One region of the Pseudomonas saudiphocaensis genome, then DNA from elsewhere that is predicted to be linked to it. Evidence: predicted binding sites of a transcription regulator. Region 1 holds the regulator's gene; the other holds the start of a gene.
What was found. Region 1 encodes sigma-54, which starts transcription at its own class of promoters, with help from an activator protein. Its sites were predicted from a motif close to ANTGGCATNNANNTTGCTNT; they were not measured.
Positions count from the first base shown of each region.

Region 2: flgB (flagellar basal body rod protein FlgB) is a predicted target of sigma-54. The motif match lies at 1,831-1,850, and genes of this name have one in related genera.

Region 1 covers NZ_CCSF01000001.1:1,730,073-1,733,627, reverse strand. The annotation lists gene rapZ (RNase adapter RapZ) at 1-270, opposite strand, end outside; gene ptsN (PTS IIA-like nitrogen regulatory protein PtsN) at 391-855, opposite strand; gene hpf (ribosome hibernation-promoting factor, HPF/YfiA family) at 859-1,167, opposite strand; gene BN1079_RS08060 (RNA polymerase factor sigma-54) at 1,264-2,772, opposite strand; gene lptB (LPS export ABC transporter ATP-binding protein) at 3,184-3,555, opposite strand, start outside.
Region 2 covers NZ_CCSF01000001.1:231,713-235,267, forward strand. The annotation lists gene BN1079_RS01200 (chemotaxis protein CheV) at 1-822, shown strand, start outside; gene cheR (protein-glutamate O-methyltransferase CheR) at 862-1,686, shown strand; gene flgB (flagellar basal body rod protein FlgB) at 1,890-2,294, shown strand; gene flgC (flagellar basal body rod protein FlgC) at 2,309-2,752, shown strand; gene flgD (flagellar hook assembly protein FlgD) at 2,807-3,442, shown strand; gene flgE (flagellar hook protein FlgE) at 3,499-3,555, shown strand, end outside.

The DNA.
Region 1 (3,555 bases):
GAGATAGAGCACGTCACACTGGATATGCCGGGCACGGGCCTCTTCGAGCAGCTCCGGGAAGCGCTTGAGCTGGCTCGGCAGGTTGCGTGCGTCGATGGAGACTGCCACCAGCGGCTGCAGCAGCTCAGTATGCAGCAGAGCCTTTTCAGCCAGCTCTGGCAGCAGCCCGGCTGGGAGGTTATCAATGCAATAGAAGCCACTGTCTTCGAGAACGTCGAGGGCGGTGCTTTTGCCCGAGCCAGAGCGCCCGCTGACAATTATCAGGCGCATGGACGCAAACTAACTGGCGCGTGGAGTTGAGAACCCTGCTGCAGGCAGCAGGGGCGCGAAATGCGTGAAGGACTGATTGCGGACACGTCTCGCTCCCTGTTGGCGGGCACGCCCGGCCGTTTAACGGCCGTGCTGGATATCGACCACTGCCTGATACAGTTCCTGGTCGGTTGTAACCTCGCGCAGCCGGTCACGGACCTCTTCCTGGTCCAGCATGCTGGCAATCTGTCGAAGCAGCTCAAGGTGTTCGTCGGTCGCCGCTTCCGGTACCAGCAGTACAAACAGCAGGTCGACCGGAGCGCCGTCAATGGCGTCGAAGTCCACCGGTGCGTCGAGCCGCAATACTGCACTAAGCGGTGCCTCGCAGCCGGGCATGCGGCAGTGAGGGATGGCAATGCCGTTGCCGAAGCCGGTGGAACCCAGCTTCTCGCGAGCCACGAAGCTTTCGAAAATGCTTTGAGGGTCGAGTTCGGGAAGGTCCTGGCCGATCACCTTGGCAATCTGCTCCAGGACGCGCTTTTTGCTACCGCCCGGCACGTTCACCAGTGAACGGCCGGGGGTGAGTATGTTTTCAAGTCGGATCATGGGTCAGCGAGCCACGGTACCTTGGGTATGGTCGAGTTGTTTTTCTTTGTGCTTGATCAGCTGACGATCGAGTTTGTCGGCAAGCAGGTCGATCGCAGCATACATATCTTCGTGTTCGGCATTAGCAACCACTTCGCGGCCGGCAACGTGCATGGTGGCTTCGGCTTTCTGCTTCAGTTTTTCGACTTGCAGGGTGACCTGGATATCGATGATGCGATCGAAGTGCCTTTCCAGACGTTTCAGTTTCTCCTCGACATAGATACGCAGTGCTTCGGTTACTTCCAGATGAAGGCCGGTAATCTTGACTTGCATACTGCTTCTCCTTTTTGCCTCATGCGAATGAACGAGCCCTGAAGCCCGTCCCCAGAAGAAATCGGCCAGGATGTCGGCTGTTGCAACACGCTGGCATTACAGCAATCGCTTGCGCTCGCTGGAGGGTGCAATTCCCAGGGATTCCCGGTACTTGGCGACGGTGCGACGTGCCACCTGAATGCCCTGCTCCTCAAGTAGACCAGCGATCTTGCTGTCGCTCAATGGCTTTTTGGGGTTTTCCGCTGCCACCAGCTTCTTGATTATGGCGCGGATTGCGGTGGATGAGCACTCGCCACCCTCGGCTGTGCTGACGTGGCTGGAGAAAAAGTACTTCAGCTCATAGATGCCACGGGGGGTATGCATGTATTTCTGCGTGGTCACGCGGGAAATGGTCGATTCATGCATGCCGACCACTTCTGCGATGTCATGCAGCACCAGCGGTTTCATCGCCTCGTCGCCGTGCTCAAGAAAGCCGCGCTGATGCTCAACGATCTGGGTCGCTACCTTCATTAGGGTTTCGTTGCGGCTGAGCAGGCTCTTGATGAACCAGCGCGCCTCCTGCAGCTGGTTGCGCATAAAAGTGTTGTCAGCGCTGGAGTCGGCGCGCTTGACGAAGCTGGCGTACTGGGCGTTCACCCGCAGGCGCGGCATCGCGTCCTGGTTGAGCTCGACCAGCCAGCGGTTGTTGTCCTTGCGCACGATCACGTCAGGAACGATGTATTCAGGCTCGCTCGTTTCGATCTGCGAGCCGGGACGGGGGTTGAGTGACTGAATCAGGTCAACGATCTGGCGTAGCTCGTCTTCCTTGAGCTTCATGCGCCGCATCAGCAGGCTGTAGTCGCGGCTGCCGAGAATGCCCAGGTGATCGCTGACCAGACGCGTGGCTTCGTTCAGCCAGGCGGTATCTGCGGGCAGTTGGCGCAATTGCAGCAGCAGACACTCACGCAGGTCACGGGCGCCGATGCCTGCCGGCTCGAACTGCTGGATGCGGCGCAGTACCACTTCGACTTCGTCGAGTTCGATTCCCAGCTCGGGGTCGAAGGACTCCAGCACTTCTTCAAGGCTTTCATCCAGGTAGCCCTGGGGGTTGATGCAGTCGATCAGGGTGGTGGCGATGAGGCGATCGGTGTCGCTCATGGGGGCCAGGTTGAGCTGCCAGAGCAGGTGCGACTGCAGGCTCTCGCCCGATGATGTGCGGCTGGTGAAATCCCATTCCTCGTCATCGTTGCTGGGCAGGCTGCTGGCGCTGGTCTGGTAGATGTCTTCCCAGGCGGTGTCTACGGGCAATTCGTTGGGAATGCGCTCGCCCCAGTCGCCTTCCTCGAAACTCTCCATCGTGTTGACGGGCTCTTCGTACTGGCTGTCCGGGCTGCTGTTCTCGCTAGGAGTGTTCTCGATCTTCTGGTCGAGAGACTCGGCCATCGGATCCGGATTGTCGAAGTCTTCTCCGTCTTCTTCGCGCTCGAGCATGGGATTTGAATCCAGCGCTTCCTGGATCTCCTGCTGGAGGTCGAGGGTCGAGAGCTGGAGCAGTCGTATGGCTTGTTGCAGCTGGGGTGTCATCGTCAGCTGCTGGCCCATCTTCAGGACTAGCGATGCTTTCATTGCAGAGGACTTCGAACCTTGTTTGCCGGCGCAACTGCGCCTGTTCCGACTTCGCTGGCGCTGCTGCGCCGGTTTAAGCAAATTATATGCCTGAAGAGGAAGCGGTTGGCTAGTCCTGAATTGCTCCATTCGAGGACGGCAGGCAGACAGGTCTTTGAAAAAACGTAAGCGAGGCAGGCAAGACGAGGCGCAACGACCAACGGGAGTAACAGCCAAAGGCTGGCCCGAAGGGCAAGTGCAGCGAGTCAAAAGCCGAAGAACGGACCGGGCTCGCGTACGGGTTTAGTTTCCTAAATGAGCATTACTCACTTCGCTCGCCCTCCGGGCCGCGCTGAAGCGCGTTAGCCGCAAGCGGCTTTCTGAAGCTGCTTTTTACGAAGTATTGCCAACGTAGGTTGTTTCAAAGGCTTGCTACAGGCGGAACTCGTGACCCAGATAGACTTCCTTGACCAGCTGGTTGTCGAGGATGGTCTGTGCGTCGCCTTCGGCAATTAGCTGCCCGTCGTTGACGATATAGGCGGTTTCGCAGATGTCGAGTGTTTCGCGCACGTTGTGATCGGTGATCAGTACGCCGATGCCCTTGGACTTGAGGTGGTGAATGATCTGCTTGATGTCGCCGACCGAGATCGGGTCTACCCCGGCAAAGGGTTCGTCCAGCAAGATGAATTTCGGGGCAGTGGCCAGTGCGCGAGCGATCTCCACACGACGCCGCTCACCGCCGGACAGGCTCATACCGAGGCTGTCGCGGATGTGGTTGATGTGGAACTCCTGCAGCAGGCCTTC
Region 2 (3,555 bases), 1.5 Mb from region 1:
AACGTCTTCAAGGTCAGGGAAGTGCTACAGTGCCCACGGCTGACGCTGATGCCCAAGTCGAGTCCGGTCGTGCGGGGTGTTGCCAATATCCGAGGCAGTACGCTCTCCATCCTCGATCTCTCGCTGGCGACAGGCAAAGCGGCGCTGGATGATCTGACCAACAGCTTCACCATCATTGTCGAGTACAACAATAGGGTGCTTGGCTTCCTGGTTCACTCGGTCGAGCGGATCGTCAATATGAACTGGGAGGATATTCTTCCACCGCCCCAGGGCGTGGGGACCGACCATTACCTGACGGCTGTGACTCATGTAGATGGCCAGATGGTCGAGATCATCGACGTTGAAAAGGTGCTGGCTGAGGTGGCGCCCGTCTCCGAACAGGTGTCGGTTGGTGTCGGCAGCGTAGAGATGCACGACCGCACGTCTTCCAGTCGCGTACTGATCGTCGATGACTCGTCAGTGGCGCGCAAGCAGATCGTCCGTTGTTTGCAGGGGTTGGGTATCGAGGTGGTCACGCAAAACGACGGCCGCCAGGCGCTGAACTATCTCAAAGGGCTTATCGCAGAAGGCAAGAAGCCGTCCGAGGAGTTCATGATGATGATTTCCGACATCGAGATGCCGGAAATGGACGGTTATACGCTGACAACCGAAGTGCGGCAGGATCCGGCTATGGGTGATATGCATATTCTGCTGCATACTTCGCTCTCCGGGGTATTCAACCTGAGCATGGTCCAGCGAGTCGGGGCGGATGACTTCCTCGCCAAGTTCCAGCCGGATGATCTGGCCAATCGAGTGCTTGATCGAATCCGCACCACGGGTTGATGTCGAAGCAGTGCCCCTTTGAATGTTGAGGCGTGATTAGTGTCAGGTGATCTGGAATTCGATCAGTTTCGAGTGTTCCTGGAAAAGAGCTGCGGCATTCTTCTGGGTAACAACAAGCAGTACCTGGTTTCCAGTCGGCTCAACAAGCTGATGGAGCAACAGGGGCTGAAGAGTCTTGGCGAGCTGGTTCGTCTCATTCAAGGGCAATCCCACAGGGGGTTGCGTGAGCAGGTCATCGATGCGATGACGACCAACGAAACACTTTGGTTTCGCGACACCTATCCATTCGAGGTGCTCAAAAGCCGCGTACTTCCCGAGTTGCTTAAGTCCGCGCCGGGGCAGCGGCTGCGCATCTGGTCGGCTGCCTGCTCGTCTGGGCAAGAGCCCTATTCGTTGTCGATGACTGTCGATGAGTATGAGCGCAGCAATCCTGGCCAGCCCAAGCCTTCGGTGCAGATCGTCGCGACCGAGTTGTCCGCCACCATGCTTGCAGCCTGTAAGGCAGCAGAGTACGACAGTCTGGCCATTGCGCGGGGTTTGTCGAGTGAGCGATTGCAGCGCTATTTCGATGTCAAGACGCCTGGGCGCTGGGTCGTCAAGCCGGCCATTCGCAGTCGTGTAGAGTTCCGGGTGCAGAATCTTCTCGATAGCTATGCGGTTCTGGGCAAGTTCGATGTGGTGTTCTGCCGGAATGTGCTGATCTACTTTTCCGCGGATGTGAAGAAGGACATCCTCAAGCGTATTCACGCCACTCTGAAGCCGGGTGGTTACTTGTTCCTCGGGGCCTCCGAGGCGCTCAACGGTCTGCCAGAGCTATATCAGATGGTTCAGTGCAGCCCGGGCATCATCTATAAAGCCAAATAAGCCCAGACTTCTTCTCTCCTGTAGCGGCAAAAAAATGTCGCCTTGCTGGATAAATGCGGCAAAACACTGGAAAGGCTTTGCCGCTTTTGACGCTTCCTGGCTTTTACCCCACTAAAAACCCTTGTTAAATCAGCCTTTTGTTGTGATGGCACGGCCCTTGCTGGTGATAGCCCAGTAAGACTTGTACCCGCAGAGGGCCAACCATGAGCATCAGTTTCGACAAGGCACTTGGCATTCACGAAAAAGCGCTCGGCTTTCGCGCTCAGCGCGCTGAAGTGCTGGCCAACAATATCGCCAACGCAGATACGCCCCATTACAAGGCGCGAGATCTGGATTTCAGTGCCGTTCTGGCTGAGCAGGCCAACAAAAATCAAGGTGGCTTCGCAGTTGCCGTGACCAGTAGCCGGCACATTGCCGCCGAAGGGCTGGAAATTGCCGATCCCGGTTTGCGTTTTCGCACTCCGGCGCATGCGGCGCTGGATCAGAACACGGTTGATATGCAGGTGGAGCAGGCGACCTATGCCGAGAACGCCATAGATTTCCAGGCGAGTTTTACTCTGCTCAACAGCAAATTCAAAGGCCTGATGAGCGCCCTGCGCGGCGAATAACAAGGAGCAGCGCCATGTCACTTAGCAGTGTTTTCAATATCGCCGGTAGCGGCATGAGTGCCCAGAGCACGCGCCTGAATACCATTTCCAGCAACATCGCCAACGCCGAGACGGTGTCCTCCAGTGTCGACCAGACCTACCGTGCCCGTCATCCGGTGTTCGCCACTGTGCTGCAGCAGGCCAGCGGTGCGCCAAACGAATCGCTGTTCGCCGATCGGGATCAGGCCGGCGCTGGTGTTCAGGTGTTGGGCGTAGTGGAGGACCAGAGCGAGCTGCAGGCACGTTACGAGCCCAATCATCCCGCGGCGAACGAAGAAGGGTATGTGTATTACCCGAACGTCAATGTAGTGGAAGAGATGGCTGACATGATTTCCGCCAGCCGCTCGTTCCAGACCAACGCCGAGTTGATGAACACGGCCAAGACCATGTTGCAGAAAGTCCTGACCCTGGGTCAGTAATAGCGAGAAATTGCCATGAGCATTACAGGCGGCGTCGGCGGTACCGGTTCGGTAATGGACCAGTATCAGCTCAAGGACAGAGAGGTTAAGAGCAACGATCTGGGCAAGAACGAGTTTCTTGAACTGCTGGTGGCTCAGTTGAACAACCAGAACCCGCTAGAGCCGCAGGAAAACGGCGAGTTCATCGGCCAGCTGGCGCAGTTCAGTACGGTCGAAGGGGTTGAGAAGCTGAACTCCAGCATGGAGACCATTCTTTCTGGCTATCAGTCTTCCCAGGCGCTGCAGGCGTCTTCGCTGGTTGGGCGCAAGGTAATCGTGCCGACCGAAAAGGCCGTGGTGGATACCAGCGAGACCTTTAAGGCGAGCATGATTCTTCCCGTCAGCAGCAGCAACGTCTACGTCAACATCTATGACGAGGCCGGATCGGTGGTCAACCGGATCAACATGGGGCAGCAGGAGGCGGGCAGCATTTCCTTCATGTGGGACGGCAAGGATGCCAGCGGCAATACCGTGCCGCCTGGCACCTACAAGTTCGAGGCCCAGGCCACTTATGACGGCGAAACCAAGGGGCTGTACACCTTGCTGCCGGCCAACGTCGACAGCGTGACCCTGGGGGGCAATGAACTGATGCTCAATCTTGCCGGGCTCGGCAGTGTTCCACTTTCCCAAGTGCAGGTCATCGGCCAATAACCATCGGCCGCAACTATCGGTTTTAAGTGCCGGCAGTTCCGGCAAAGGAGCTCTTCATGTCGTTCAATATTGGCCTTAGCGGCATGCGTGCTGCCAGCAAGGACCTCAACGTC